2 regions of the Priestia veravalensis genome follow, and region 2 is predicted to be linked to the other one. Evidence: a T-box and tRNA genes for the amino acid it is inferred to sense, from the RefSeq annotation. Region 2 holds a T-box; the other holds one or more tRNA genes.
What was found. A T-box is a leader RNA that pairs with one kind of tRNA and senses whether it is charged. The one in region 2 lies ahead of thrS (threonine--tRNA ligase), so its partner is inferred to be a tRNA-Thr.
Positions count from the first base shown of each region.

Region 1 (16,096 bases), on a different contig from region 2:
AGCCGGTTAGGCGAACCTTATTTTACAACCAAGGAAAAAGGAACGGGCTTAGGAACAATGGTTTCTTTCCGCATTATTCACTATATGCAGGGGAAGGTTCACGTGAAGAGTGAAAAAGGAAAAGGAACATGCTTTTCAATTGAGCTACCACTTTGTACAAAAACAGCACCTAAAATAGATTAATTTAATTTAGGTGTTTTTTTTGTCTTTAAAAATCATTTTGAAAGCGTTACAATGTTCTCATAAGTTATCCGAAACGTTTTGGAGGAAGTGTAATTGACAACTATAAAAGATATTGCGAAAGTTGCAGGCGTCTCTATTACGACGGTATCTCGTGCATTAAATGGGTATTCCGATGTGAATGAAAAGACTAGGCAAAAGATTATAAATGTAGCTAAGAAGCTGAATTATAGCCCAAACACTTTAGCTCGTGGTTTGGTCATGCAAAAGTCGAAGACAATCGGTCTACTTGTTTCAGGAATTAGTCGAGAAAGTGTCAAAGATAATTTTACGTTTGAAGTTTTATGTGGAGTAAATGAAAGAGCCTCTCTTTTAGGCTATGATTTAATTTTATTTAATACCAATACAACAAAACAACGCGAAAAAACGTATACGCAGCTTTGCAAAGAAAGAAGAGTGGATGGGGCAATCATTCAAGGAATTAAAAAGGATGATCCGTATCTAACGGAAGTGCTTGAAAGCAACATTCCCTGTGTCCTTGTCGATATCCCGATTCGTTCCAATTTAGTTGGTTATGTGACAACAGATAACAAGCTAGGGGCTAAGAAAGCAGTTGAACATTTAGTGCAATTAGGACATGTGCACATCGGAATGGTAAACGGAAGTGAGGATGCGTTTGTGAGTCAAGAAAGGCTTAGAGGGTATCTAGACACGTTGGAAAAGCATGGTATTGATATACGTGAAAATTGGGTTGTAAACGGGGAGTTTGAAGAAGCCGTTGCAGAACAACAAGCGTATGAGCTATTAAAAAATAACGAAGAAATCACATCTCTTTTTTGTGCAAGTGATTTGATGGCATTAGGTGCATTAAAGGCTTGTAAGCGTTTAGGGCGAAGTGTACCTGATCAGATTTCTATCGTGGGCTACGATAATATTGTGCTTGCTGCTTACTCATCACCTCAACTTACAATAGTAGGGCAAGAAGTGTATCAGATAGGATATGAAGCCGCAGATTTATTGATTGAGATATTAGAGAATCGTTCTACAAATATGGAGCGATATTTAGAAACAGAACTTATTATTAGAGAAACGACAGCTAAAAGCCACGAATAAGTGGTTTTTAATACAAGGAAAATCCGAAACGTTTCGGATTTTCCTTGTGAAGTAAATCCAAAACGTTTTGGTAAATAGGAGGAGGAGTAATGGATTATCGTGTAATTAAAGAAAATGATTTATTTCTGTTAACAGATCAAATGGGAAATATAACCAAAAATCATCAGTACGGTTTAGGTTTGTATACGAAGGACACTCGCTTTTTGAGTGGACTTAACATAAAGATAAATGGTGAGGATCCAATTCTATTAGCTTCAGATGCTGATGAAAATTATATGGCAACTATTCGATTAACCAATCCCCATATAAAAAATGAAGAAAACCTTATCTTATGGCGTGAATCAATTGAAATTTTACGTGAACGCTTTATTTATGACGGGGTTTTATATGAAACAATTAAGCTCAAAAACTACTTTCCAAAGCGTGTAGATTTTACGATTACAGTTCATATACAGGGGGAAAATAAATCGGTGCTTAGAAGCATGTGCAGATTGTTAATCAGCGCATGTTTTTTTTACGTAGAAAAGAAAAAGTTCTATTTGAAATTTTATTTTAATAAGTTTAATTAGTTATTGAAATTTTATTTTAATGAAATTATAATGAATGTAAATTTAACTGTTTTACAGGAGGAAAAGTCATGGACAGAAACCTAACAATACTAACAACAGAATCTCGCAACGAACGCACAATGAATATCGATGCTGAAAATACAGCTGATATTTTACGTATTATGAACGAAGAAGATCAAAAAGTAGCTGTAGCTGTTAATGCAGTTTTACCAGATATCGAAGCAACCGTTGAATATGTCGTCCAGTCTTTAAAAGCCGGTGGTCGACTCATTTATATCGGCGCTGGTACAAGTGGTCGATTAGGTGTTCTAGATGCTGTCGAGTGTCCTCCTACTTTTAGTACGCATCCATCCGCTGTACAAGGAATTATGGCTGGAGGAGCAGGTGCATTTACAAAAGCGGCTGAAGGAGCAGAAGATAGTGAAGAAGGCGGTGTGCAGGATCTACAAAGAATTGAATTAACAAGCGCTGATACGGTTATTGGAATCGCTGCTAGTGGAAGAACCCCGTATGTAATTGGAGCTTTGCGGTATGCGAAAAGCATTGGAGCGAAAGCCATTGCCTTATCGTGTAATGAAAATGCAGCTATTTCGCAAGTGGCGGATCGAGCAATAGAAGTAATTGTAGGCCCTGAAATTTTAACAGGATCAACACGTTTAAAGTCTGCAACAGCTCATAAAATGATTTTAAATATGATTTCAACGGCTTCTATGATTAAACTCGGAAAAGCATATGGAAATTTAATGGTTGACGTAAATGTAAGTAATTACAAGTTAAAAGAACGAGCAGTTGGAATTATCGAAAAAGTAACAGCAGCACCATATGAAGAAGCGAAAAAAGCGCTAGAAGAGGCTAATAATGAAGTGAAGACAGCTATTGTTATGATTAAAACGCAAACAACAGTTGAAGAAGCACGAACTCTCCTAGAAAAAAATGATGGGTACGTTAGAAAAGCAATCGAGCGCAGCAAGTGAAAAGGAGAGAGAAAAATGGCGACAGGCGGATTAAGAATCATTCACGCTCTACTTCCACAGCTACCTGCTTCTGAGAAGAAAATCGCAGAATATATTTTAGCTCAACCTGAAGCCGTGATGGATTACACAGCTGGTGAATTAGGTTCATTAGCAGGTGCTAGCGGAGCTGCTGTTATTCGCCTTTGTAAATCGTTGGGTGTAAAGGGGTTTCAAGATTTAAAGGTTCGGATAGCAGGAGATTTAAGCACAAAAGTGGAGCAAGGATATCGTGATATTACACCTCACGATACGATACAATCTATTGTAAAAAAAACAACAATTAATAGCGTTCAAAGCATTAGTGATACTTCTGAGCTATTACAGCACGAAGAAATTGAAAGAGCCGTTAGCGCTTTAAGCAAGGCAAGAACCATACACTTTTTTGGTGTTGGAGCTTCTCACATCATTGCCATGGATGCGCAGCAGAAGTTTTTACGAGTGAATAAGGGAGCGACAGCCTTTACTGATGTGCATATAGTAGCGACTTTAATTGCAAATGCAGGAGCTGATGATGTTGTCGTAGGGATTTCTTTTTCAGGAGAAACATCTGAGGTTATTAATATTTTATCCTTAGCAAAAAAGCGAGGTTTAACAACCATTAGCTTAACAAAGCAAGGGTTATCGTCAGTATCAGCTCTAACAGATATTTCACTTCATACTTCCTATACAAGAGAAGCGCCGTTTCGAAGTGCAGCTACTTCATCAAGGTTGGCTCAGCTTTACGTCATTGATACACTGTTTTTGGCCATGGCAAGTACGAAATATGATGAAACTGTTGGATATATAGATCGTACAAGAGAAGCAATTCAATTCTTAAAAGATAAACAAAAGTAAGGTTCTATACATCAAAACTTTGGAGAAACAGTAAAACAAAGGGGGAGCTAGCATGTCAACAGAAAATAAAGTGTTAGCAAAATCAATATTAGAAAATCTCGGAGGCGCTAGTAATATTAACGAATATACTCATTGTATGACGCGTTTAAGAGTAAAAGTAATAGATGCCAGTCTAGTAAACTTAGACACTATTAAGCGTACGGAAGGTGTATTAGGAGTCGTAGAAGAAGAGACGCTTCAAATTATTTTGGGACCGGGTAAAGTTACGGTGGTAACAGAAGCATTTGGTCAGCTGATAGATGAAGCTGGTGGTCTTGATTTAAGCGAACGAGCTGCTCAAAAGAAGAGTGAACTAAAAGCAAAAAATCAAACACCGTTTAAGCTGTTTTTACGAAGAATCGCAAGTATTTTTATTCCATTAATTCCAGCTCTTGTAGCCTCTGGATTAATTACAGGAATTACAAAGTCAGTTGTGCAGGCAGAGTGGTTAGCAGCAGATTCACAGCTGGCTTTAATTCTAACAGCTATTGGAAGCGGTTTATTTGCTTATCTAGGTATCTTAGTTGGGATTAACGCAGCAAAAGAGTTTGGTGGATCACCAGCTTTAGGAGGTCTGGCTGGTATTTTAGTTATAAATCCAGCGGTGGGAGACATTCAGCTTTTTGGAGAAGCGTTATTGCCTGGTCGAGGCGGTTTAATTGGCGTATTATTTGCCGCTATTTTTATTGCCATTGTTGAGAAAAAAGTTCGACCGTTTGTACCTCAATCTTTGGATGTTATTGTAACACCTACTGTAGCTCTTCTTGTTACTGGAATTGTTACGTATATCGTCTTTATGCCTCTTGGAGGATTCATTTCAGATTTAATTACAAAAGGGTTACTGAGCGTGCTTGACTTAGGAGGGATTGTGGCTGGCTTTGTACTAGGGGCAGCATTCTTACCGCTTGTTGTAACGGGACTACATCAAGGGTTAACGCCTGTCCACTTAGAACTCATCAATTCAATCGGGGATGACCCTTTATTACCTATTCTTGCGATGGGCGGAGCGGGTCAAGTAGGAGCCGCTTTTGCTATTTATGCAAAGACAAAGAAAAAACGTTTAAAACGAGCAATTGGTGGAGCGTTACCTTCAGGAATGTTAGGAATTGGTGAACCACTTATCTTTGGAGTAACACTGCCACTAGGACGACCGTTCTTAACGGCTTGTTTAGGTGCTGGAGTTGGAGGTGCTTTCCAAGCATATTTTAATATTGCAACTGTTGCGGTAGGGGTTTCAGGGTTACCGTTAACGTTCCTTGTTCATGCACATCAAATTATTTTATATCTAGTTGGATTATTGATTGCATATATAGCAGGATTTTTATTCACATACGGATTTGGATTTAAAGATGAAATGGCAGGAGAGTTCGATTGATAGGTATTTCTTTTTATTTAAACGATCAGTTCGCTGAACAAAGAATTATGGAAGCAAGTAAAAAAGGTGTGAAGCGAGCGTTTACCTCGCTTCACATTCCTGAAGAAACAGGCCATCTTGCTCAAAAAGCTAAACATTTACTGCAAGTAGCAAAACAGCATGAAATGGAAGTTTATGCTGATGTTTCTAAACATACACCTATTCATCTGCAGATTCCTCAATTAGAAGATTTAGTCACCTTAGGCGTAACGGGTATTCGGTTAGACGATGGGTTTGAAGTAGAAGATATTATTTACCTTTCTCAGTTTTTTAAGTTAGCTGTTAATGCCAGTACAGTGTCAGAAAGTTTTCTTACTGCGTTGGTTACAGCAGGCATAGAAGCAAATCAGTTAGTTGGATGGCACAACTTTTATCCAAGACGTGAAACGGGATTGGATGAAGTGTTTTTTCGACAGCAAAATCACATGTTTTTTCAACAGCAGATTCCAATCATTGCGTTTGTGGCAGGGCAAAAAGAAAAACGAGGACCTTTGTTTGAAGGGTTACCTACTTTAGAACAGCATCGTACCACAAACACGCTGTTAGCAGCAGTCTGTCTAGTCGAAGAAGGGATTAGCAGTATTTATATTGGAGATCCTGAATTCAATGAAGAGATAGTAAATGCGTTAGCCGATTGGAATAAGCATAGGATATTAACTCTTCGTATGGTGACGGAAACGCTGCCAGCATGTACATACCAACTACGTCCTGATCGCTCACGAGACGTTGTGCGATTACAAGGAACGCGTACAAGTCAGAGCATAAAGCCAAGTCAAACAATTAGGCGACCGCGAGGAACCATTACGATGGACAATGAGCGGTATGGAAGATACCAAGGTGAAGTTCACATTGGTTTGAATGACTTGCCGGCTGATGAGCGAGTTAACGTAATAGGACATATTCATCCAGAAGATATAGAGTTATTAGAACTTGCTCAGCAAGCCTATAGTCTCAGGTTAATAAGAGAATAAAAGATTTTTATTTGCAAAACCTAATAGGTATCCTTTTTAGACATTTTATACTCTGCAGCATGAGAAGGAACCATTTCAAACTATAAACGAAATGGAGCGGATTATAAATGAAGAGATGGTCAATGGGAGTTTTAATAGCTGTTCTTTTAGTTAGTATAGCAGTACCTTTTTTCACTTCACCCAGTGAAGCAAAGGGACCTGGGAAGAAACAGAGTTTTAAGTTAGGTGTTGAAGTTCTTTTAGAAGATGAGTTACAACTTTTAGAAGGAAAAAAAGTAGGACTCATTACAAACCCAACAGGTGTTAATCAAGAGCTTAAAAGTATTGTTGATATTTTTAATGAACATAAAGCTTTTGATCTTGTCTCACTATACGGACCAGAACATGGAGTGAGAGGAGATGCTCAAGCTGGTCAGCACGTAGAGTTCTATATTGATCAAAAAACGGGGCTTCCTGTGTACAGTTTGTATGGTCCAACTAAAAAGCCAACGCCTGAAATGCTAAAGGGTGTTGAAGTGCTGGTTTTTGATATTCAAGATGTAGGAACTCGCTTTTACACTTATATTTATACAATGGCCTACGCAATGGAAGCTGCAAAAGAAAATAACATTCCTATCGTTGTTCTAGATCGACCGAATCCCTTAGGTGGTCAGAAGATAGAAGGACCGGTTTTACAAGAGGAGTATACTTCATTTGTTGGCATGTATCCTATTCCAATTCGTCACGGTATGACAGTAGGTGAATTAGCACAATTATTTAATCAAGAGTTTAATATTGGAGCTGATTTAAACGTAGTCAAAATGAAAGGCTGGAAACGATCAATGACAGCAAAAGATTTGCCTACAGAATGGGTTGCTCCCTCACCAAACATGCCAACAGCAGATACAGCGCTTGTATATCCGGGAGCTTCGTTAATTGAGGGTACAAATGTTTCAGAGGGAAGAGGAACAACTAAGCCATTTGAAACCATTGGAGCACCTTTTATTAACGGAGGTAATTTAGCTGAAGAGCTCAATAAACTTGCACTTCCAGGCGTGACGTTTCGTCCATCCTATTTCACTCCTTCTTTCTCTAAGCATAGTGGCAAACTTTCAGGAGGAATTGAAATTCACGTAATTAATGAATCAACATATGAACCTGTTAAAACAGGGGTAGCAATTGTAAAAACTATTCATGATTTATACCCAAACCACTTTGCGTTTAACGCTGGAAATAAACCATTCTTTGATTTGCTAGCGGGCAATAATTCAGTTAGGGAAAGCATTGAAAGTGGAAAGTCAATTCAAGAAATTGTCGCAGAGTGGAAGCCGGAGATAAACGAATTTCAAAAGTTGCGAAAAGGATATTTACTTTATAAATAAAATGAAAAGGAGAGGGATTTTATGAAAAAAGTGATGTCTGTAGGGCTTGTAGCAGCTTTAGCTACCTCAATCCTTATCCCATTTAAGACTCCTTTAGTATCAGCAGAAGAAACGCTTGATGCTAAAAGCATTGTTTCAGAAATGACGCTAGAAGAAAAAGTTGGTCAAATGCTGATGCCAGATTTTCGTAACTGGAAGAAGCAAGGGGATAAAATGGCTGTTGGATTTACTGAAATGAATGATGAAGTAGGAAGTATTATAAAAAAATACCATATTGGCGGCGTAATCTTGTTCGCTGAAAACGTGGTAGATACTGAACAAACAGTTCGATTGGTTAATGGTTTGCAAAGTGCCAGTGAAGATATTCCTCTTCTTGTTACAATCGATCAAGAAGGTGGAATTGTTACAAGGCTACAGTCGGGAACCAATCTGCCAGGAAATATGGCGCTTGGTGCTACTAGAAGAGAACGAAATGCATATAAAACTGGAGAGATTATCGGTAAAGAGCTGTCCTCTTTGGGCATTAACGTAAATTTTTCTCCGACGATTGATGTGAATAATAACCCAGGAAACCCGGTGATTGGTGTCCGGTCATTTAGCTCAGACCCAAAGTTAGTAGCAAAATTAGGTGTTCAAACAATTAAAGGATTACAAAAACAAAATATTGCAACGGCAGCCAAGCATTTCCCAGGACATGGAGATACCGCGGTAGATAGCCATTACGGTTTACCTGTTGTATCACATGATAAAAAGCGCTTAGATGAAGTGGAACTTTATCCTTTTAAACAAGCGATGGATGCAGGTGTAGACATGATTATGACGGCGCATCTACAATTTCCAGCCCTCGATGACACAACGTATACAAGTAAAAAGGATGGTCAACAAATTACGGTTCCAGCTACATTATCGAGAGGGATTATAACCGATCTTTTACGAAAAGAGCTTGGATACAATGGAATTGTAGTTACAGATGCATTAAATATGAAAGCTATTTCGGATAATTTCGGCCAAGAAGAGGCTGTTATTATGGCTATTAATGCTGGCGTAGATATTGCACTTATGCCCGCTCAAGTCAACTCTATTGAAATGGAAAAGAATTTAGAGGATGTTTATAGCGGAGTAATAAACGCAGTCCATAGTGGAGAAATTCCAATGGCTGAGATCAATGACTCTGCCGAACGAATTATTGATTTGAAAATAAAGAGAGGCATTTACGAAGCAACTGATCAAAATGTAGATAAAAAAGTGAAAAATGCTCTAAGGGTAGTAGGAAACAAGGAGCATGTAAAAGCAGAAGAAAAAATGGCAGAAGAAGCGGTGACATTACTAAAAAATGAAAAGCGTACTTTGCCATTTAAACCTAAAAAACATGAAAAAGTATTGGTGGTTGCCCCTTTCAAAGACCAGACGGATGCAATGGCGCGCACAATTCAAGAGCTAATAGATAAAAAAAGGATTAAGTCAGTAGATGTAGAACGTTTAGAATTTGAAAATAAGACGTTTACAGAGGAAACTAAAGAGAAGATAAATGAAGCTGATTATGTTATCACAGGTTCATATATAGTGAAAAATGACCCGGCAGTGAACGATGGGGTAATTGATGACACAATTCAAGATTCATCCAAATGGGCAACAGCTTTCCCAAGAGCCGTTATGAATTACAGTCAATCACAGAGTAAAAAGTTTGTATTAATCAGTGTGCGAAATCCTTATGACATAGCAAATTTTGAAGAAGCTAATGCTGTTTTGGCGGTGTACGGTTTTAAAGGATACACGAATGGACGCTATCGTCAGCCAAATATTCCAGCGGGTGTTAAAACCATTTTTGGAGCTTCTGATCCAAAAGGAAAGCTTCCCGTAGCTATTCCTTCTGTCACAAATAAAGGCGAAACGCTATACCCGTTTGGCTTAGGATTAAATATTAAAAATAATAAGCCTTTAAAATAAACAAAAGAGCTACCTACATAGGTGGCTCTTTTTGTTCTTCAATTAAGAGTTGAATAAGGTTTTTTAACTGTTTAAACTCCTCTGATGTACCGACTACTGTTTCGCTTAAAGCATGCAAAGTACTGCTAATGACAAACGAGCGTATTTGAGGCTGACGAATAAGCTCTTCTTGTAAGAATGTTAGTAATTCAATAATTTTTGGCTTGTCTACATCATCAGCATCTTCCGCTTCTTTTGTTACTAATAAGATAGAGGCTCGAATCTTTTGTTCTGTTGTTTGAGGAGAATGATTGTGAAAAGGAATCCACTGTGTTAGCAAGTCAGGATCAAAAAGCATTTCTTGGCTAGTAGAGACATTTTTCACTAGATGAACTAATCGGTCGACGGTATAACGAATGATTTTAGGTGCGTCAATTTGGTTATGGTGTGCCATGACGCTGTAGTGAAAGTTGCGGTGTAGAATGCCTAAAAACATAATGGCGCAGTCCAGTAAGTAAGCTTTTTTATCTGAGCCAAATAAGTCAATTAATCGATTGTAAAGCCAGTGTAATTCGTAAAGCTGAGCTTGTTTAAAATGCTCCTTTAGCTCAGCGTTATTCGAAAAGAAAATCTCTTCAAATAGTGTAAACAATTGATTTTGATGGTGCATTTGTACCTGAAGTTCAATTTGCTTAATGAATATATCTAAGTCTGAACGGTTTTGGCCAATTAAAAATTCATTTCTTTTGGTTTCTAACTCATCATAAACCGACTCGAAAATTTTAATGACTAGCTCATTCTTAGACGAAAAGTAATTATAAAACGTACCTTTTGAAATGCCGCTATCTTCAACGATATCTTGTATAGATGTTGCTTGGAATCCTTTTTCAACAAAGAGCTTATGAGCGCTCTTTAGCATCAATTCTTGTTTTTTATTCATTTCATCACCTGCAATAAAAGTGTACTAGCTGTCTATTTATTTATGATACAAGAGAAAAAACGTTTACACAAACTCTTTTAAAATCACAGCTTTTTTTTGTTGCAAAAAATGAACTGAAGGTATAATATACAATATGTGAACTTATAGTATAAAAAAATATACTTACGGTTTAGTGAGAGGAGGAACTTTATGCAAACTACAAAAAAACCACCATATGGAATTATTGGTATTTTACTTATAGGAGCATTTATTTCATTACTTAATGAGACATTATTAAACATTGCTTTACCATCTATAAAAAATGAGTTAGGAGTAACAACATCAACCGTTCAGTGGTTAACGACAGGTTATATGCTTGTCAATGGTATCATGATTCCAACCACTGCTTTTTTAATTCAACGATACTCGGTCCGTGGCTTGTTTTTAACAGCGATGGCTCTTTTTACAACGGGTACAGTAGTAGCTGGAGTAGCGCCGGAATTTGGAGTATTGTTAGCTGCACGTGTTATTCAAGCATCAGGAGCAGCTATTATGATGCCGCTATTAATGAATGTGCTGTTAACGAGCTTTCCAATTGAAAAGCGCGGGGGAGCAATGGGTATTTTTGGATTGGTGATGATTTTTGCACCTGCAATCGGCCCAACTCTTTCAGGATGGTTAATTGAGCATTATGACTGGAGAATGCTATTTCACGTTGTGACGCCAATTGCATTTGTTGTTCTTGTATTAGCATTTTTCTTGTTGAAAGATCAAAAAGAAAAGGTAGATATTCAGTTAGATAAGCTTTCTTTAATTCTTTCGGTATTTGGATTTGGTGGTTTACTGTACGGGTTTAGTTCAGCTGGAGATAAAGGCTGGGGATCACTAGAAGTATACGGAACGATTATCGTTGGAGTAATTGGGTTGGTTTTATTTATTACTCGCCAGTTTAAGCTTGAAAAACCAATGCTAGAGTTTCGTATCTTTAAATATCCAATGTTTGCATTGTCATCTGCCATCTCAATTGTTATTACGATGGCATTATTCTCTGCAATGCTATTGCTACCAATGTACGTACAGAGTGCTCGAGGGATTTCGCCCTTAGATTCAGGATTATTGTTATTACCGGGAGCCTTAGTGATGGGGATTATGTCTCCAATTACAGGCAAGCTGTTTGATAAATTTGGCGCACGCGTGCTAGCTGTAATTGGGTTAGCTATCACAGGTGTTACGACGTATATGTTTAGTCAATTATCATTGACAACTACATATACGGAGCTAATTATCCTATACACGGCTCGTATGTTTGGTATGTCAATGGTTATGATGCCCATTATGACAAACGGATTAAATCAGCTTCCACAGCAATTTAATCCGCACGGCACAGCGATGAATAATACGTTACAACAAGTGTCAGGAGCTATTGGTTCAGCTTTACTTGTAACGGTTATGTCTAACCGCACAGAATTTCATGCAGAAGAATTAGCAAAAGAGGCAATGAGTAATGGAGCCGTTGCACCAACGGCTGATTTGCAACAGCAAATTGGACTGCAGGCCATGGTTGAAGGGATCAATGATTCATTTTTAATTTCATCGATACTTATAGTGGTGGCATTAGTCTTATCGCTCTTTATGAAGCGAGTAACAGTTAGCGGAGTTACACAAGACCAACAAGCTGTTAAAAGAGAACAGTTTGCTAAATAAAATAAAAAAGGTAAGGTTCACTTATAAGTGAACCTTACCTTTTTTTATGAATATGTTCGTTGTATAGTGAAAAAGTATGATGAGTCTTGAAAGGAGAATGAGGAGTTATGTGGCAATCTCTTCAAGGTGAACGTATTTGTCTAACCCCAATCCAACTTGAGCACGCACCGGAGCTTTTTAAAATTTGGTCTAATCAAAAAGTTACTGAATTCATGAATATTGATTCTTTTTGTGATGAAAAGCAAGCAAGGGAAATGATTGCTTTTCTACAGAATCTAGCGAAGGAACAAAAAGCACTACGCTACACAATCTTTCATAAAGAGCAAGCAAAGATTATTGGTTCATGCGGATTTAATCAAATAGATACTCATAACCAGCATGTAGAAATTGGCTATGAAATAGACGAAGTATTTTGGGGACAAGGATATGGTTCAGAGGTAGTTCAACAATTGGTTCATTATGGTTTTGTGAGCCTTGATATGGTTAGGGTATCGGCTAAAGTAGAGCCAGCAAACAAGGCGTCCATTCATTTACTAGAGAAAAATCATTTTCAGTATGAGGGAACTCTGCGAAAAGTTGAAAAGTCAAAAGGGATGTTTGTTGATTTATGCATGTATGCTCGAATTAAATATGAGTAATAAAAACGCGTCAAGTTTTAGCCTGACGCGTTTTTAATTAACTTGTATAAATAAAGCTTAGCCCCATTGATTTTAGTAGCTTTCGATAAGCAATGGATGTTTGGTCAGCTGCGATATGAGCTTCCATTTGTAAATCAAGAGGGAGATCTTCGGGCTTTTGGTTTTCAACCATTTCGCGATCTTCATCGAATACCCGAAGGTTAAAGTCATAAACACCTTCAACAGGAGAATCTTTGTCAAAGTTGCGAGCAATAGGTACAAATAAGCGCGTTTCACGAGCGGAAACTGGACAAACCGCATTCATAATCCAAAGCTGGCCACCTTCAGGAAAATAAACTTTTAGTGTAGCAGTGAAAGGTGGGTACACGTCAAATACCCGCAGCCATTTAAAGTTTTCTGGATTTAAGTGTGCTTGTTCTTTAGAGTAATTGCTTACAGTGCTTAAGTATTCCACGTTTAAACCATAGTCTGTTTTATCAACCTTATATCTGGGAACAAAGGCATTGTTTCGATCGCCAAATGTATCCGTATGAACCCAGGCAAAATGTGCAACATCCAAAAAGCCTTCCATCTGTCGACCTGCCGAACCCCCTATATCAAAGCTAGGACAAACAATTTGTTGAAAGTCAGGGTCATCCCAAGCCTGAAACTGTGGAATGTTATCCATTTCGCCTGTTAACGATGTCCAAATGAGTCCAAATTGCTCGATAACAGGGTAAACCGTCATGCAGAGGCGAGGAGATATATTTGCATCAGGATGCGCTGGTATCGATGTACAAGCTCCTTCTGTGTTATAGCGAAATCCGTGATAAGGACATACAATTTCCTCCTCTTCTACCCAACCCATACTAAGGGGAGTGCCACGATGAACGCAGAGGTCTCGAGCTACGACAACTTGTTTTTTAGTGCGATATACAACTAAATTGACATCTAATAGCTTAACGCTAAGCGGCTTTTCGTTTACCTCAGCTGCTTGTGCGATGGGATACCAATAGGTCGAAAGAGTCGTCCAATCCTCCTTGCTAAACGTACAGTCACGCGGATAAGGTGTTTTTGGGGGAGATTTTTTAAGCGTTTGTTGTTGGTCCATTTATCTTCTTCCTTTCTAGTTTCTTGAATGTTTTACCAGTGTAACTCATTTTTAGAAAATTCTCATTTTTATTGTTAGATATTCTTACATTCATTTGAATTTTTGTAGATTATAGTGAATCAGATAGATACATTTTGGATAATAAATGAAATAAAATGTTTCAAAGAATAGAAAAATATGATATAATTACGATTGACGCTGGCGTAGCTCAGTAGGTAGAGCACTTGCATGGTAAGCAAGAGGTCGCAGGTTCAATCCCTGTCGCTAGCATAATACGTGTAGTAAAACGAGGACCTTTTGAGGGTCTCGTTTTTTTGTACTCATCAAAGTATTTATTTTCCTAAAAATAGATAAAATGTAAAAATGTTTAATGGAAAGAAAACTAGGGTAAAAGAGGTTATCGATAAAAACTGAACGAGGAGTGCATCTAAATTTGATCACATTTAAAAATGTTTCAAAGCAGTATGAAGATGGCACCACAGCTGTCAAAGACATTAATTTAGAAATAAGGCAAGGGGAGTTTTTTGTTCTTATTGGTCCTAGTGGATGTGGGAAAACAACGACGCTTAAAATGATTAATCGTCTTCATGATGTGACTAGTGGTGATTTATACATAGCGGATAAAAAAGTAACGGATTACAACATTAATGAGCTGCGCTGGGAAATTGGGTATGTCCTCCAGCAAATTGCTTTATTTCCTCATATGACCATTGCGGAAAACATCGCGGTAGTACCTGAGATGAAGGGGTGGAAAAAGAATAAAATCAAAAAGCGTGTAGATGAACTCTTGGAACTGGTTGGACTGGACCCGAAGCAATACCGAAACCGCAAGCCTTTTGAGCTCTCAGGTGGGCAACAGCAGCGCATTGGTGTAGCTAGAGCTCTCGCAGCCGATCCTCCTGTTATTCTTATGGACGAACCTTTCAGTGCACTAGACCCGCTAAGTCGTGATCAGCTGCAGCAGGACGTTTTAGCTTTAAAAGAAAAGATAAAAAAGACATTCGTCTTTGTTACGCATGATATTAGCGAAGCCATGACTCTTGGAGATCGTATCTGTTTAATGAAAGATGGGGAAGTAGTTCAAATTGGCACACCAAAAGAGTTTGTTCAAAACCCTAAAAATGATTTCGTAAAATCATTTATCGGTAATCAGGGAAGCGTATTGCTTCAACCATTAGAAGTATTTGTTAATGAAACAAATCAGCAAGATTTTGAAAAGATTGAAGCTCCTGTACATTTAAAATCATCTGCATCTATTGGCGAAGCTGTAGAGCTTTTACAAAAGCACGATTGTGTTGGTGTTTATAAAGGTTCAAAAAAAATTGGTATTGTAACGAGCAAAAACATCCTTGCCTTCTTGTCTAATAGATCAAAAGAAGGAGCGGTGGTATAATGAATGGCTTAACTACTTTGTTAGAACAAAGGGGAGATGCGCTTGTTCAAGCACTGCTTGAACATGTTCAAATTTCCGTACTAGCGCTATTAATTGCAGTATTAATTTCCGTACCTCTTGGCCTGTACTTAACCAGGCATGAGCGAATTGCTGAGCCTATTATCGGCGTAACGGCTGTTCTACAAACGATTCCTTCATTAGCTTTATTAGGGTTATTAATTCCAGTAGTAGGAATAGGAACCGTTCCCGCTGTTATTGCTTTATTTCTCTATGCTTTATTACCAATTGTTCGTAATACATATACAGGAATTAAAGAAGTAGACCCATCTTTAATTGAAGCAGCAAGAGCGATGGGAATGAATTCATTTAGGCGACTGATAAAAGTCGAGCTACCCTTGGCTCTTCCAGTTATTATGGCTGGTATTCGTACAGCGATGGTCTTGATCATCGGAACAGCAACCATCGTTGCATTAATTGGTGCAGGTGGATTAGGTAGCTTAATTCTATTAGGAATTGACCGAAGTGATAATGCTCTTATTTTATTAGGTGCTATTCCAGCAGCACTATTAGCAATTGTCTTTGACGTGGTTCTTCGAACAATTGAAAATTCTTCAAAGAAGGGTTCGAAAAAACGTCCTATCATTATGATTGCTATTTTAGTATTAATTCTTGCATCCCCGTTTATAGCTATGAAAGCAACTGAGCCAGATCTTGTAATAGGTGGGAAACTTGGTGCAGAACCAGATGTTTTAATTAATATGTATAAACAGTTAATTGAAGACGAAACGAATATGAAAGTAGACTTACGTTCGTCATTGGGAAAAACAGTTTTTGTATTTGAAGCTCTTCGTAATAAAGAAATTGATATTTACCCAGAATATACTGGAACAGCGCTTGTTACGCATTTAAAAGAGCAACCTAATAGTAAAGAT
Region 1 is NZ_KQ758664.1:16,310-32,405, reverse strand. Features, by position in the region: gene AS180_RS14285 (ATP-binding protein) at 1-183, shown strand, start outside; gene AS180_RS14280 (LacI family DNA-binding transcriptional regulator) at 277-1,293, shown strand; partial or broken gene AS180_RS14275 (glycogen debranching N-terminal domain-containing protein) at 1,383-1,754, shown strand; gene murQ (N-acetylmuramic acid 6-phosphate etherase) at 1,931-2,836, shown strand; gene AS180_RS14265 (MurR/RpiR family transcriptional regulator) at 2,852-3,709, shown strand; gene AS180_RS14260 (PTS transporter subunit EIIC) at 3,762-5,123, shown strand; gene AS180_RS14255 (MupG family TIM beta-alpha barrel fold protein) at 5,120-6,133, shown strand; gene AS180_RS14250 (exo-beta-N-acetylmuramidase NamZ family protein) at 6,241-7,494, shown strand; gene AS180_RS14245 (glycoside hydrolase family 3 protein) at 7,516-9,441, shown strand; gene AS180_RS14240 (TetR/AcrR family transcriptional regulator) at 9,455-10,360, opposite strand; gene AS180_RS14235 (DHA2 family efflux MFS transporter permease subunit) at 10,550-12,043, shown strand; gene AS180_RS14230 (GNAT family N-acetyltransferase) at 12,151-12,681, shown strand; gene AS180_RS14225 (aromatic ring-hydroxylating oxygenase subunit alpha) at 12,719-13,771, opposite strand; tRNA gene AS180_RS14220 (tRNA-Thr) at 13,969-14,041, shown strand; gene AS180_RS14215 (ABC transporter ATP-binding protein) at 14,205-15,164, shown strand; gene AS180_RS14210 (ABC transporter permease/substrate-binding protein) at 15,164-16,096, shown strand, end outside.
Region 1: it encodes a tRNA-Thr, which carries the amino acid that the T-box ahead of thrS (threonine--tRNA ligase) is inferred to sense. The anticodon was not compared.

Region 2 (16,096 bases):
AACAATTTTTTCTGCATTTTCACAATGACGATCCATCCTGACAGGCAGGGTTTTTAAGCCTCTAATTAATAACCACGCATCAAAAGGCGCAAGAATGCCACCGATATCTTTTTGAACAGTCTTTCTTATACCTTGAATAAGATTTGTACTTCCAACCATTACGCCTGCCACAACGTCACCATGCCCACCAATATATTTGGTTGCGCTGTGTATAACAAGATCACATCCAAGAGTTAACGGCTTTTGCAAATACGGCGTTAAAAATGTATTATCCACAATGACTGGAACTCCATGCTCTTTTGCTACTGCCACTACAAGAGGTAAATTAATGACGTGCATAGTAGGATTAATCGGTGTCTCAATATAAATGCATGCAGTTTTATCAGTAATGCTAGCTCTTATTTCTTCTACTGTTAGAAACGTTGAAAAAGAATGTGTAATGCTATATTTCTCATTTAATAGCTCCAATAAACCAAACGTACATCCGTAGAGACCTTTTGAACAAAGAATATGATCTCCAGCCTTTGTTAAACCAATTAAAGCTGCAGATACAGCAGCCATTCCCGAACCAAATGCTAGCGCTTCTTCGCCTTCTTCTAGCTCTGCCATTCGACTTTCAAATTCTGCTACGGTGGGGTTTGATAACCTTGAGTAAACATATCCACTCTCTTCTCCTGCAAAACGTCGTGCTCCTTGGTCTAAGCTTGAAAACGTAAAAGTAGATGTTTGATAAAGCGGTGTAACAAGGCTGTCGTGATGCATGCTTGATTTATACGTTCCGTGAACCGCTTTTGTTTCAAACCTATATTTCTCTGTATTCGTCATTCCCTTCATCCCCTTAAAATTTTGTAAGCGCTTACTTATAAAATTATATGAAATTCTCTAGTAGTTTGTCACGGTACAATTACACGATAAAAAGATGGCTACTATATCTGCAGCCACCTTCTATGCTTGTAACATTTGCTTTACTAGCTCTCTATTGCGTTTTTTAAACACTTCATTATGAGAAGAGACCATTGCAACTTTATTAGCATTAGGCTCAATAAACAGCTTTGCTCGATTTACGGCATTTGCTGCATCTTGAAACGCACCAGCAATTAGGTTTACTTTGCCTTCATGCTGCAGAATATCACCTGCTGCGTATAAGCCGGGCACAGTTGTTTCACTTGACGAGTTTCCCGCAATATAATAATCATGAATCATTTCAATTGAAAGCTCACTTTTTTGAAGTAATGATGTGTCTCGCTCATATCCATGGTTGATGATTACTTCGTCAATTGGTAGATATGTAATATCTCCAGTTAAATGGTTAGTAAGCTCTACTTTAGCAATTTTTTCACTGTTCCCATCAGCTATTAATTTACTAATTGACGTATTTAACATGCAAGTTGCAGAGCTATTTATTAGCTGCGTCACCTGTGACTCATGACCAGATAGACAGTCTTTTCGATATGTTAAATACACTTTTTTTGCAACAGGCTCTAATTCATTAGCCCAGTCGATGGCTGAATTGCCTCCTCCCGAAACAATTACGACTTTATCTTTAAAGCGTTGCAGTGACTTTACAGTATAATTTAAATTTGAAATCTCAAAGCGCTCTGCTCCTTCAATTTCTAGCTTTTGTGGATTCAAAATCCCTCCGCCTACCGCTATGATTACTGTTTTAGATCGATGTATTTCGCCCGAAGAACCCGTTAATAAAAAGTGTCCTTCATTATTTCGAGAAATAGATTCAATTTTCTCGTTTAATACAACTGTTGGATCAAACGTTAATCCTTGAGCTACAAGCTGCTCAATTAATTGAGCTCCAGGAGTCGGAGTTAAGCCCCCCACGTCCCATATCATTTTTTCGGGATAAACGTGCACTTTCCCCCCTAAACGAGGCTGAAATTCAATTAGTTTCGTTTTCATTTCACGAAGTCCGCTGTAAAAGGTCGAATATAGCCCTGCTGGTCCGCCACCAATTACGGTTACATCATAAAGCTCTGAATTTTTCACGATTCGCTCACTCCTAGTAATCATCATTGATTATCATTCTCATTTAAATATACATCTTTTTAATCAAATTGACAAACAAAAATAATGATTGACAGAATTCAAACAGACTATTATAGTAAAAATGAATCAGAAATGATAATCATTATCACCAATTCTAATTAACACTTTTGAACGGGAGGTTTCGCCATGGTTCGCCTACATACAGAAGATCTTAACATTGGATATGGTGAACGGGTAATCGTAAAAGATTTGAGTGTTCAAATTCCTGATAAAAAAATAACAACCATTATTGGTTCAAACGGATGTGGAAAATCAACGTTGCTAAAAGCTATTACACGCTTGATTTCTCATCAGTCCGGCACTGTATTATTGGACGGTTCTAGTATTGCAAAAGAAAACACCAAGGAACTTGCAAAGAAAATAGCAATCCTTCCTCAGTCCCCTGAAAGCGCAAACGGACTCACCGTAGGAGAGCTTGTATCTTATGGACGTTTTCCTTATCAAAAAGGATTTGGTCGCTTAACAAAAAAAGATTATGAAGTTATTGACTGGGCACTTGAAGTAACAGGAACAATAGACTATAAGTACCGTCCTGTTGATGCCTTATCGGGCGGTCAGCGACAGCGCGTGTGGATTGCAATGGCCCTAGCTCAAGAAACAGATATTATCTTTTTAGACGAGCCCACTACTTACCTGGATATGGCTCATCAGCTTGAAGTACTTGAGCTGTTACAAAAGCTTAACGAAGAGCAAGATCGCACTGTTATTATGGTTCTTCACGACTTAAATCAAGCCGCCCGCTTTGCAGATTATATTATCGCAATGAAAGATGGCGAAATTATAAAAGCCGGTACCTGTGAAGAAGTCATGCAGCAAGACGTTTTAAAAGAGGTCTTCCAGATCGATGCTGAAATTGGACGAGATCCTAGAACAAATAAACCGATGTGTATTACGTATAATTTACTATAGAAGGAGACTAGCAACATGAAAAAATTATTACTTCCCTTTGTGCTTTTACTACTGCTCATTATTAGTGCTTGCGGTAACTCAAACGAAAGTCAAGGTAATGAAGCAAAAGATAAAAAATCAGATACTGTTACATATGAATCTGAGAATGGACCAATTGAAGTTCCTGCTGATCCTAAGCGCGTAGTTGTTCTTGCTTCATTTGTCGGAAACGTTTTAGCTTTAGATACAAACGTAGTTGGCGTAGATTCATGGTCAAAAGACAACCCTCGCTTCAAAGACCAGCTAAAAGATGCGGAAGTTGTAACAGAAGACGACTTAGAAAAAATCATTGAATTAAACCCAGATTTAATCATTGGTTTATCGACAACAAAAAACATTGATAAATTACAAGAAATTGCTCCAACCGTTACGTATACATACGGTAAAGTAGATTATTTAACTCAGCACTTAGAAATTGGTAAAGCTTTAAACAAAGAAAAAGAAACACAAGCATGGATTGATGAATTCAAAGCTGATGCAAAAGTAGCTGGTGAAGACATCAAAGCAAAAATTGGTGAAGATGCAACCGTTTCAGTTATTGAAAACTTTGACAAACAACTCTATGTATTTGGTGACAATTGGGCACGTGGTACAGAAATTTTATATCAAGAGATGAAATTAAAAATGCCTGAAAAAGTAAAAGAAATGGCATTAAAAGATGGCTATTATGCAATTTCACCAGAGGTTCTTTCTGAGTATGCCGGTGACTACGTAATCTTCAGTAAAAATACAGATGGAGATACGTCATTCCAAGAAACGGATACGTACAAAAACATTCCTGCTGTAAAGAACAAGCAACTGTTTGAAGCAAATGCAAAAGAGTTTTATTTTAATGATCCAATTTCATTAGAATATCAATTAGACTTCTTTAAAGAGAAATTTTTACAGCAGTAATCCAATCATAAAAAGGAATTCTTAAAATAAGAATTCCTTTTGCTTTATTCTATAAAAGAAAAGATGAGAGGCTCATGACAACGAACAAAACACCATTTATTCCTTTTACACTTAAACTTATTCTTGGATTTTTAATCTTTATTGGAATGTTCATTATTTCAATGGTTTTTGGGGCAGCTAACATTTCTATAAAAGATGTTTGGTTAGCGCTTACCTCAACTAGTACAAATAATCAAATCTTAATTATTCGCGAACTTCGCCTTCCTCGAGAAGTAGCAGCTATTTTTGTAGGTATCGCTCTTTCAGTATCAGGTGGTATCATGCAAGGGATGACAAGGAATCCACTAGCAGACCCTGGTTTACTCGGATTAACAGCTGGTGCTAAAGCTGCTCTTGCTCTGACAATTGCTCTCATTCCATCTGCCAACTATTTTTGGATTATGATTGCATGCTTTATTGGAGCTGGTGTTGGCGCTGGGCTAGTATTTGGCATTGGCTCTCTAAAAAGAGGAGGTTTTTCCCCTCTCCGCATTGTATTAGCTGGTGCCGCAGTTTCTACTTTTCTATATGCAATCGCCGATGCCGTTGGCATTTACTTTAACATTTCAAAAGATGTGTCTATGTGGACTTCTGGAGGACTTACTTTAACATCTTGGAAACAATTATCCATTGTGATTCCATTTATTATAGTAGGCACATTGATTGCACTTACTCTTGCTAGACAGCTGACCATTCTTAGTTTAAGTGATGAGGTAGCAACGGGATTAGGACAGCATACGACTAAGATTAAAGTTATTTTGTTTGGAGTCATTGTGTTATTGGCGGGTGCATCGGTTGCTTTAGCCGGTAACCTTGTCTTTATTGGTCTGATGATTCCTCATATCGTAAGAGCGATTGTCGGAACGGATTACCGATTTATCATCCCAATGTCTGTACTTATCGGGTCATCGTTTATGTTGTTTGCGGATACGTTAGCACGCACAATTAACGCTCCGTACGAAACATCCATTATTGCAGTTGTAGCAATGATTGGCCTCCCTTTCTTTTTGTTTATTATTAAAAAAGGAGGTCACACAATCCGATGATTCATCCTACACTACGAAAAAAACAGCTATTTATTTTGCTTTTACTAACAGTTCTTATTTTGCTGACAATTACTGTTAGCATGGGATTAGGCTATGCGTCTTTATCCTTTGACCGCTTGCTTCCGACTCTATTTGGACAAGGAACGTTTAAAGAAGAATTTATCTTATTTTCAATCCGTCTGCCTCGTATCGTTATTACATTACTAGCTGGTATGGCTCTTGCTTTATCAGGAGCTATTTTACAGAGCATTACCCGAAATGATTTAGCAGAACCAGGCATTATTGGAATTAACTCAGGTGCTGGAGTAGGAGTCGCGGTATTTTTCTTATTCTTCCCAATTGACCCTGGCTCATTTGTGTATATGATTCCCTTTGTTGGATTTATTGGAGCCATTATAACTGCAGCCTTGATTTACACGTTTGCCTATGAAAGAAATATAGGCCTCGCCCCTACTAAGTTAGTACTAACTGGGGTTGGGTTTTCCATGGCTCTATCCGGAGTCATGATTGTCTTAATCTCTTCTGCTGAACGTCAAAAGGTGGACTTTATTGCAAAATGGTTAGCCGGAAACATTTGGGGTTCAGACTGGCCGTTTGTTTTAGCTCTTTTACCTTGGCTAATGGTATTAATTCCTTTTGTTTTATACAAAGCTAATAGACTTAATATTTTATCGCTCAATGAGCATACGGCTATCGGTGTTGGAATCTCCATTGAAAAAGAACGAATCACACTGTTACTTGCTGCTGTAGCCCTTGCAGCTTCTGCCGTATCTGTAAGCGGTGGAATTGCATTTATTGGATTAATTGCTCCTCACCTTGCAAAAAGCCTTGTAGGACCAAGAAACCAGCTATTTATTCCCGTAGCTATTTTAATGGGTGGCTTTTTCCTTTTAATAGCTGATACAATCGGACGTAACTTAATGACTTCTGAAGGAGTTCCGGCCGGAATTATTGTTGCGTTAATTGGTGCTCCCTATTTCATTTATCTACTTCTGAAAAAATAAAAGACTTCCAATTGGGAGTCTTTTTTATTTTAGGCTGATATTTTATTGAGTTTTAGAAAAGCTAAAAGTGTAATCGAAAGGCGGTGATTCTATTGTCTAAGAAAAAGCTAACTCCTTCACAAGAAGTGGATCAATCAAAGCTAGTTGATGACAAAGCAGCTAAGCTTAGAAAGAACGGAAATGAAGCGGAGCATGCTCACCAAAAAACGCTTGGTGGCGCACAAGGAGAATAATAACTATTGACTATCGAATAGCTGCCAAACGGCAGCTATTTTATTCATTAATGACTTTGACGTTCATCTGCAGCTTTTGCACGTTCTTGAGCTTTTAAATCAGCTTGATCAAGCTCACTTGAAAACTCTTCGTATACACCATCAGAATGACCTGGTTTTTTAACAATTTGAGACGAAAAATATTTCGCTTTTTCCGCTTCTACACGACTTTTTTGATTCATCATTTACCCCTCCATTTTCAATGAATTAACAAAAGGCGCTGTGCGCGCCTTTTGCATAGAGAATAGCATCCTTACCAACGATGCGCTTTCGCATTACTTCGCAAAATAATGTTTGTTTGTGACATTTGAGTATGTCCATTTACCTGCGATTTCGAGCGCTTCGGTCTTGTCCAGTTGTGGCTAAAAAGTTCTGAGTGCGGATCTAATTGATCTTTATAACTCATTCTTATCACCTCAAAGTTAGGATACTTACCTTTAACGAGAAAGCCTCGCTTGGCATCTCACTTATTAGCATGGCTAAATGCATACAAAGCATGCTAACAGTTTTCTCCATCCTTTTTTTACTGTTAAAAACAGATGAAATTTGTTAATAATAAAAAGAACAACTAATGACGGAATTCCCTTGGCATGATAAGATATTAAGGCATTACTTTAAAGTAAAATGAATGAAGATATGGATGTGATGAAACTGCGAGTTAATAAATTCATTAGCGAATCTGGAAAAGCTTCCAGACGCGGTGCAGATAAATTAATTAGCGAAGGTCGCGTAACCATTAATGGTAAGAAAGCAAAAATTGGTGACCAAGTATATCCTGGCGATGACGTTCGAGTAAGCGGAGAGCAGCTTCGTATCGCTCGTAACAACGTATATATTGCTTTAAATAAGCCAGTTGGCATTACAAGTACAAGTGAGAAGAAAGTAAAGGGAAATATCATTGACCTTGTCAATCATCCGTTACGTATTCACCACGTAGGACGATTGGATAAAGATTCAGACGGCCTTATTCTTTTAACAAATGATAATGACATTATAAACGAAATTCTACGTGCAGAAAATCAGCATGAAAAAGAGTATGTGGTATCTGTGGACAAGCCTATCACTCCAGAATTTGTTAAAAACATGTCAGAGGGTGTACATATTTTAGGAACAAAAACACTGCCGTGTAAAGTAACGCAGCTGTCGAAATACGAATTTCAAATCATTTTAACCCAAGGGCTTAACCGTCAAATTCGTCGTATGTGTGAAGTCCTAGGTTACCAGGTATTACGCCTACAGCGTACACGTATTATGAATATCCACTTAAATAATTTACCGGTTGGTCAATGGCGTGATTTAACAAAAAAAGAGCGTAACCAGCTGTTTAAAGAATTAAACTATGAACCAAAAGAGTGGTAATTAGCAGAGAAATTCTCTGCTTTTTTTATGCCCTCGACGGGATTCGAACCCGCACTCCTTTCGTAAGCTTAGGTTCGGGGGAACACGCTTCCCTACGGAGTTTCACCAACGGGAATTTCACCCGTTTCAGCTTATTTTGCTTTTCGGTGCTTCTGAAACCCTTACCTTGCGACCCGGTGGCTACAATGTTTTCCGGCGCTCTTCCCTTCTGAGCTACGAGGGCGTTTATCTTAAGAATACTGTCTCTACCTTACTTTATCAATTTATATAGAAGAGGTGTACCAATGGCTGAGCAAAGAAATATCTACAATAAACATTTTGTTAACAAGCTGGCCCATTCGATAAAAGCAGCTTATTCTTCATTTTCAAAAGATGCTTTTATATCAGGTGTTTTTCATAAAGAGTGGGACAATCAATCATTAAAAGACAGAATGAGGCACATTACTATAATGCTACATAAGCATTTAGCTTTAGATTATCACGGAGCACTTGCTGTTTTATATAAAGTCGCCCCTGAATTTAAGGGACAGCTTGCTGGAATTACTTTTCCAGACTATGTAGAACAATATGGTTTGAACGAATGGGAAATGTCTATGGATGCGCTTGCTTTTTTCACGACCTACTCTACTTCAGAGTTTGCGGTTCGACCTTTTTTACTCAAAGATCAAAAACGCATGATGGAACAATTTTTAACATGGTCTACTCATGAAAATGAACACGTTCGCCGCCTTGCCAGTGAAGGCTGTCGTCCTCGCCTTCCTTGGGGAATATCTATTCCATCATTTAAACAAGACCCAAGGCCGGTGTTTCCCGTGTTAAATAACTTACTTCAAGATTCATCTTTGTATGTACGTAAAAGCGTCGCAAATAATTTAAATGATATTTCTAAAACGCATTCTGATCTTCTTTTAACTTTTACTGAGGCTAACCTTAATAAGCACCCACACACAGATTGGATTTTAAAACATGCATGTCGCACGCTATTGAAAAATGGCCATCCAAAAGTTCTACAGCTTTTTGGCTTTGACCAGAATCACCAAGTGACAATCTCAAATTTTCAACTTTCAGCTCCCGAAACAGCAATTGGAGGCTCTTTAACTTTTCAATTTGATCTATATGGCGAAACAGAAGAGAAAATTCGTATTGAATATGCAGTAGATTATGTAAAATCACGGGGTAATCGCACAAGAAAAGTGTTTAAGCTAGCAGAGTTTCAAGTCAAAAAGCATTTATCTAAACACTATGAAAGAAAGCTTTCCTTTAAAGACTTATCTACGCGTAAACACTATAGCGGGGTACACACCTTAACGATACTCATAAATGGTATTGAGATGAAATCTCTTGATTTTCATCTACAATAAAGAGTTTGGGACATAACAAAATGATGGCTTCTAAAAGACGAACACTAGCTGTTCCCATCTCTTTCCCGCAGGAGTCGAGTGCCCTACGCTCCATTCCACCCTGTTTCCAACATTGTTTTCACAATCATCCAAAAAACCTGAACGATTAAAAGTTATGAACTCTCAATCATTCAGGTATAGTAAAGACTGAACTACTTATGTCTCAGTCTCTTTCTTTTATTCTCCGCCTTCATAAACAAGCCAGTTTGAATCTGTAATTTGGGCGGATAAATTAATAATTCTATTTTTCACTCGACTTGCTTCAGCTCCTTGTAAAGGCGCTGGCTGATAGTTATTTCTTGAAGCTACTGATGAAATGCTAAATGGAATAACCTGAATTTCTTTTTTATCTGTTAGCTCTTCACCTTTCAAATGAAACGTTTGCTGAAAAACAAACGTATCTTTATCACTTGGATTGCGATTTCCACCAAACATAAAGTTTCCTAGACTATATACAATGAACTTCCCTTTATACTCTTCAATGCCTTGAACAACATGTGGATGATGTCCTAGAATTAAGTCTGCACCGTTATCGATCGTGTAGCGAGCTAGCTCTTGCTGAGTTTGTGTTGGCACAGGACTTTTTTCAATACCCCAATGGTAATGTACAATAACAATCTCTGCACCTTCTTTGCGTAAACGCTTTATGCCAGCCTTGACTTCTTTTTTGGCTGTTTCCACATTTGAATCCCAACCTTCATACCCAAGTGCACCAATCTTAACACCCTTAACCTCTGTTATGTACTCGTTATCATAACCAAAGTAACCGATATCATTTTCATCTAATGTTTTCATCGTATCCTCATACCCTTGATCTAGATAATCAAAAATATGATTATTTGCCAAGTTCACAGCTTCAATATTTCCTAACTTTAAGATATTAACGTAGGAAGGGTCCCCTTTAAAACGAAAGGTTTTTGCTGCTTTTTGCGTCGAGTTAGTTAACGTTGTTTCAAGATTAACGGTCGTAAAGTCATCGTTTTCAAATAAATCTTTAATATGTTCTACAAAGTAAGGTAAGCCATTTTTATCTGCTTCATGCGGAAACGACTGTTGATATGGAAAGCTTTCGTCTGTACCAATTGTAAAGTCTCCCGCTGCGCTAATTTTAATCGTTGTTTCTTTTTCATTCTTGACGGCCGCTGCTTTTTTCTCTTTAGCTTCTTCCTTTTTAGGTTGTTCTTTTTCCGTTGAAGCAACGTTGTTACTTGTAGGTTCTGAACGATCCATATTGGCAACGACAAAATAGCCAATGAGAATCAAAGTTAGAATAGTAAAAATCCCTCTTTTTTTCATCCGCCGGTATTTCTGTTTTCTCCCTGTTCTTTCCTCCATCTGACCGATTCCCCTTTATACCATATTCCCCAAAAATATATCATTTTTTTACAAAAAATGAATCTTTCTACCAACAGGATACTATAACCTTTTAGAAAAAACTAGGAATATATCAAAAAATCTAAATAAATGACTTTTTCAGATAAACTGTTTCTAAAAATTGATAGTTTCTCAATTGAAAACCATCTATGCATTATTTGTTATATATATAAATAATTATTTTAAATTCTTTTTCAAACGAAAGGGTCTGTTTTATCCCATTACGCTATACTAGAAAAATGAAAGGAGGATGTAAAATATGCCAAGAATTGAACTTTCTAGGGTTGGATTCACGCCTTTTCAACGGCTATTAGGTCACAATGTAGATATTATGAATAAATGGTGTGATTTAGGTGATGAGTTAGAAAGAACTCTTAGTCTATCAGCACAGCTAAAGGAAGAAGTAAGGCGCGTATTAGCTGAAAAAAATGGCTGCGCTTATTGTAAAGCAAAAGGTGCGCCAAATCGGAAACAACAAGATGAGAAAACCATGCTGGCGATTGCCTTTGCAGACGTTTTTTTAAAAGAAAAAGGAAGCGTTCCAGATACTGTCTTTGCCGTTTTAAAAGAGGCCTTTAGCGATAAGGAGATTAGCGAGCTTTGTGCTTTTATTTGTTTCACAACCGCTTCTCAATATTATGGAGCTATGCTAGACTTACAGCCATAAAAACTAACAGAGGTTGCATAATGCAACCTCTGTTAGTTTTTAAATGTTTGTTTTATATAACCTTTTCCATTTTTAATTTCTACCTTGGCGAAAGCACCGTTCACAAGCGTAAGCTGAGGAGGCATATGCCCAAAGTCAAGATCATATGCAATAGGTACTTCAAGCTCTTTTAAAAGGGCTTCATACACATCTTCAGCTGTATAGCCTCCGACTGGATGGTTAGCAGTGCTTCGACCAAAAAGTATACCGCTACAATAATCAAACCAACCTGCTAGCTTCATTTGAACGAGTGTACGCCTAAGGTCTGTAACTGATAGCTCACAGTTTTCAAAATACCAAACGAGCTTTTCACCCTGTAAAAACCTCTGCTGAAAGCTTTTAACATCCCCACATGGTGTGCCAATTGCATGACGGATTACGTCGATACATCCACCAAGTAACCTTCCTTCAATCACAAGCTCTTTGTTCCCAACCATTTTCCACTCGGTAGGTTCGGTTAAATGAAAGACGCAAGGAGATGGATTACTGTGCTGCCATTCTTTTTGAAAATAAGTAGAAGAGTACTGCGTAATACTCTTTCCTTCTTCAAGTTGTAATACTCGTTCCCACATCTTGGTCGTCTCATCCCAGTACTCGCCTCGCAAATCGACTAAATTTGGACCATGAGCTGTTGCAATACCGGTGTTTATGGTTAACGCAAATAGGAATAAGCTTGTATCAGAATAGCCTAAAACCCACTTTGGCTTAATTTCTTGAAATAAAAAGTGCTCAAAAATTTCAATCAAAAGCTCCCCACCCCAAGGCGGAATAATTAAATTTATTTCTTCGTTTTTGAGCATACTCATCAATTCATAAGCTCGCACTTTACCTGAAGCAGACTTTGCTTTTACCTGCGTCCAAACAGTTTGACCGCATTGAACCTTGTACCCACGCTCCTCCATTTTGTCACAAGCTGATTGAAACATCTTATGTAAAGCGTCTGGAACCCCCGAAGAAGGAGCGGTTACACCTATGGTAGCGTCATGCTTTAAACGCGGAAATTGAATCATTACTAGCACTCCTTTATTTCTCTCAGCCGAATATGTATTGTTCATCATACCATAATTAACTTTAACTGGGTTATTTTATCTTTATTTTCCTTTTTTTAAAAATCCCTCTTGACTTAAGGAAAATCCATCCATTATAATCATCCGTAAGCATTGATAAGGACATGAATAACTTTTCATTTCTACTCAGAGACTAGGGCCTTTGGCTGCGAGCCCTTTAGAAACAAAGTTGATTTACCACCTTTGAGCTATTGCGGGGAAATGCTTTGCAGACTATCCGTAATCGGGAAATCCGTTATCGTTTTTGAGCACGACGTTTTTTTGTCGTGAAATTAGGGTGGTACCACGACCGCACTCGTCCCTTCTTTTGGGATGAGTGCGTTTTTTTATACAATTTTATAGATGGCGTTGATAAGAATACGAATCTTCTTTTACCTTTTATCCAGAGACTGGGGCCTTTGGCTGTGAGCCCTTTAAAAGCAAAGTTGATTTACCATCTTTGAGCTATTGCGGGGAAATGCTTTGCAAACTATCCGTAATCGGGAGATCCGTTATCACTTTTGAGCACGACGCTTATTTGTCGTGAAATTAGGGTGGTACCACGACCGCACTCGTCCCTTCTTTTGGGATGAGTGCGTTTTTTTATTTAATTATTGGGAGGAAAAAACATGAAAAACGCAAAACTTGAAAAACAAAACCATCAGCAGTTAGGAAAAGAGCTTGAACTCTTTTTGACTCTGGAAGAAGCACCCGGCATGCCATTTTTCTTACCAAACGGCATGTCTATTCGAAACGAACTCGTTAACGATTGGAAACAAAAGCATATTCAAGCTGAATATGCGGAGATTCAAACACCCATTATGATGAAGCAACATTTATGGGAACAATCTGGACACTGGGACCACTATCAAGAAAATATGTATTTTTCAAACGTAGATGAACAGAGCTATGCCCTAAAGCCAATGAACTGCCCCGGCGCAATTTTATTGTTTAACAGCAAACGTAGAAGCTACCGAGAGCTTCCGGTTCGTTATGCTGAACTTGGACTCGTACACAGACATGAACTATCTGGATCTTTAAACGGTTTGTTTCGCGTTCGCTCATTTACGCAGGATGACGCACACTTATTTGTTACGCCTGCTCAAATCGAAGCAGAGCTTAATGGTGTCTTGAAGCTAGTTCATGAATTTTATGAACAGTTCGACTTTGAATATAAAGTTGAACTTTCAACACGCCCTGAAAAATACATGGGAGATTTAAGCATGTGGGAACAAGCGGAAGCGTCTCTTGAAAATGTCTTAAAAGCACGAGGATTAGCTTACGAAATTAATAGAGGAGACGGAGCGTTCTACGGACCTAAAATTGATTTTCATATTTTAGACTCCCTTGGCCGAAGCTGGCAGTGTGGAACAGTTCAACTCGATTTTCAAATGCCTGAAAAATTTGACTGCACATATATCGGAGAAGATAACACCCCTCATCGCCCAGTAATGATTCATCGCGCAGTTTACGGTTCAATCGAACGATTTATGGGTATTTTAATCGAGCATTACGGTGGAGACTTCCCTCTTTGGCTTGCACCTGTTCAAGTGAAAATTCTGCCGATTGCTGATGCTCATATAGACTACGCAAATGAAGTTGCACAGCGCTTACGTCAGCATGGAAGACGGGTTGAAGTTGATAGCCGAAAAGAAAAGATTGGCCTTAAAATTAGGGAAGCCACGCTAAGAAAAGCTCCTTATATCGTAATTATTGGCGATCAAGAAGTAGCGAATAGCAGCCTTGCTATTCGAAAACGCACGGATAATAGTCAGCACTCCCTAAAATTTGATGATTTTTTACTGGAGCTTGCACAAAATAGATAAAATAAAAGCGCTCAATATAACCATACTGAGCGCTTCCTTTTTTAAAACAACAGTTCCATCTGACGACTTTTAGTAGTAAATCCTATATTTTCATAAAATTGAATCGCGCGATCATTGAATTCTAATACGTTTAGTTCAATAGCATCTACTGACTTTTCTCTGCCATATTTAACGATTTTATTCATTAATAACTTACCAATTCCTTTGCTTTGATGATCCTCACTAATACCGATGCTTCGAATGAATAAAGTGCACCGGTTTTTTAAAATGGGATTAGTATCTCCTGCCTTTTTAAAATCAAGGATCACATATCCAACGACAGACTTCTCTCGATCTCGTACGACTAGTAATTCTGTTTCAGCCGATTCAAGCCATTGTTGATATTCACCACGGGACAAGGTTGAATCCTTCTTCTCATATAAATCAGGCCTTCCTTTAATATGAAGCTTCTGCACTTGATTTTTCAGCTCTGAAAATGATAAAAAATCACTTTCAACTGCCTTCATTACGGAATATAGATTCATAGATTTTTCTCCTTTATTTTATTTTCAAAAAATAATGTACGTAAACGAGATTACTGCCCAAACGTTTTGTAGGCTGTTGCATATACTTCTAAAGAAAAAGGAGGTATTGTTATGTATCAAAACCAACACGTATACACTGAGCACGATTTTCGCAGACCTTATGGCAGACCAGGCGGCTTCGGTCGTCCATTTGGCAGACCATTCGGACGTCCTTTCGGAGGACCATTTATCTTTGGAGCTCCGTTCTTAGGAGGATTAGCTGGCGGATTACTTGCTAGCTCTTTTTACGGCGGAGGATTCGGACCATACCCTTATCCACCATACCCTTACTACCCACCATATGGCTACTATTATTAAGAAGACATGGCTTATGCCATGTCTTTTTTTACCTATTAGTAAATTTATACTCCTAAAAAAACCGTTCCCATAATCATATATACAATAGGAAACAAGAACATAGCTATATTTCCAACAATTGCTCCTTTAGCAAAGCCACTTTCTTTTCTCTTATAGATAGATAGGGCTAGCCAAAAGCCAATGAAACTTAAGACTAGAGGAAAAAAAATGACGACTCCTTGAAGTTTCTCAAAAGTAACAACTCCTAGAAAGAAGTTTATAATTATGAAAAGCGGAATAATAAATAATAGATACGAAACGAATAGAATGACTGGTTTATTCATAAGCCCTCCTCCTACAGTTCAACTACCTTCATTAATACCTCGTATCGCGTATATGGTGAAAATGAGGCTTTAAGTGCCTGCTTTGCTCCCTGAACTGCTTGATCAACGTGATGTTTTTCAGCAACTGATACCTTTGCAGCTGTTTCCTGCGTGTATTTATCAAGAACATTCATTTCCTTTTTGGTCTCAATCCATTCGCCATCTACATATAATCCATATTGCTTTACGCTTGCCGTATTTACTATGTCTCCCATTCACCCAAATGTTTATTATCTCGTTAATTCAATATCATAATGGTACTTATCACTACGAAACTTTGTGGTTGTAAATTCAATAGGCTTATCATCAAAACCAAAGCTCAACCTTGTCATTTCCAAGAGCGCTTCTCCCGCTCGAATGCCTAATAAATCAGCTTCGTAAATGATAAACGATAACCACCTGGTCTATGACTCACTCGGAAAATCGTTACTTCTCCAGCTTTTAAGCCAAAGTCCATTGCCAAGCCAATCTTTCTGTTAGGATGAACACCAGCTGTGGCTCCAGTATCTGGACGAGCTAACGAATAAGCACCAGCTCCACAGTGCCAAAATACAGCTGAATTTTTCTCTTCGTCAATGTGAACCAAGTCTCCCAAATACGGGGCGTTTCCTTTTGCTAATTCTCTTAAGATAAACATGGAAATTGATCCATCAATATCAGATTCACATGATGTTACCATTCCATCCTCTGTGAACTGAGACAGAGTTGAGCACGATCTACTTCTCCAACCCACTCTGACTTTGAAATAGTAATGCATTCTTTAAATGCTTTTTGCAAATCTATTTTCTTTAAAGTAACACCAAGTGCTTGATGCAGCTCATCTTCATCAGCTTGTGAGAAGAAGAAACCAGGTGGAATTCCTGCGCTTTTTAATCTATGTA
Region 2 is NZ_KQ758658.1:13,152-29,247, forward strand. Features, by position in the region: gene megL (methionine gamma-lyase) at 1-825, opposite strand, end outside; gene AS180_RS12975 (NAD(P)/FAD-dependent oxidoreductase) at 946-1,998, opposite strand; gene AS180_RS12980 (ABC transporter ATP-binding protein) at 2,185-2,967, shown strand; gene AS180_RS12985 (iron-hydroxamate ABC transporter substrate-binding protein) at 2,983-3,900, shown strand; gene AS180_RS12990 (FecCD family ABC transporter permease) at 3,975-4,985, shown strand; gene AS180_RS12995 (FecCD family ABC transporter permease) at 4,982-5,989, shown strand; gene AS180_RS23240 (hypothetical protein) at 6,082-6,222, shown strand; gene AS180_RS21695 (YfhD family protein) at 6,270-6,443, opposite strand; gene AS180_RS21700 (YpzG family protein) at 6,515-6,667, opposite strand; gene rluF (23S rRNA pseudouridine(2604) synthase RluF) at 6,913-7,620, shown strand; gene AS180_RS13005 (DNA alkylation repair protein) at 7,905-8,981, shown strand; gene AS180_RS23245 (hypothetical protein) at 8,935-9,075, opposite strand; gene AS180_RS13010 (CapA family protein) at 9,198-10,355, opposite strand; gene AS180_RS13015 (carboxymuconolactone decarboxylase family protein) at 10,654-11,061, shown strand; gene AS180_RS13020 (S66 family peptidase) at 11,094-12,110, opposite strand; T-box leader at 12,252-12,473, shown strand; gene thrS (threonine--tRNA ligase) at 12,776-13,972, shown strand; gene AS180_RS13030 (GNAT family N-acetyltransferase) at 14,014-14,496, opposite strand; gene AS180_RS13035 (hypothetical protein) at 14,608-14,853, shown strand; gene AS180_RS13040 (hypothetical protein) at 14,898-15,176, opposite strand; gene AS180_RS13045 (aldehyde dehydrogenase family protein) at 15,188-15,430, opposite strand; gene AS180_RS24065 (hypothetical protein) at 15,446-15,547, opposite strand; gene AS180_RS23580 (hypothetical protein) at 15,577-15,894, opposite strand; gene AS180_RS23585 (hypothetical protein) at 15,888-16,096, opposite strand, start outside; gene AS180_RS13060 (DUF3267 domain-containing protein) at 16,090-16,096, opposite strand, start outside.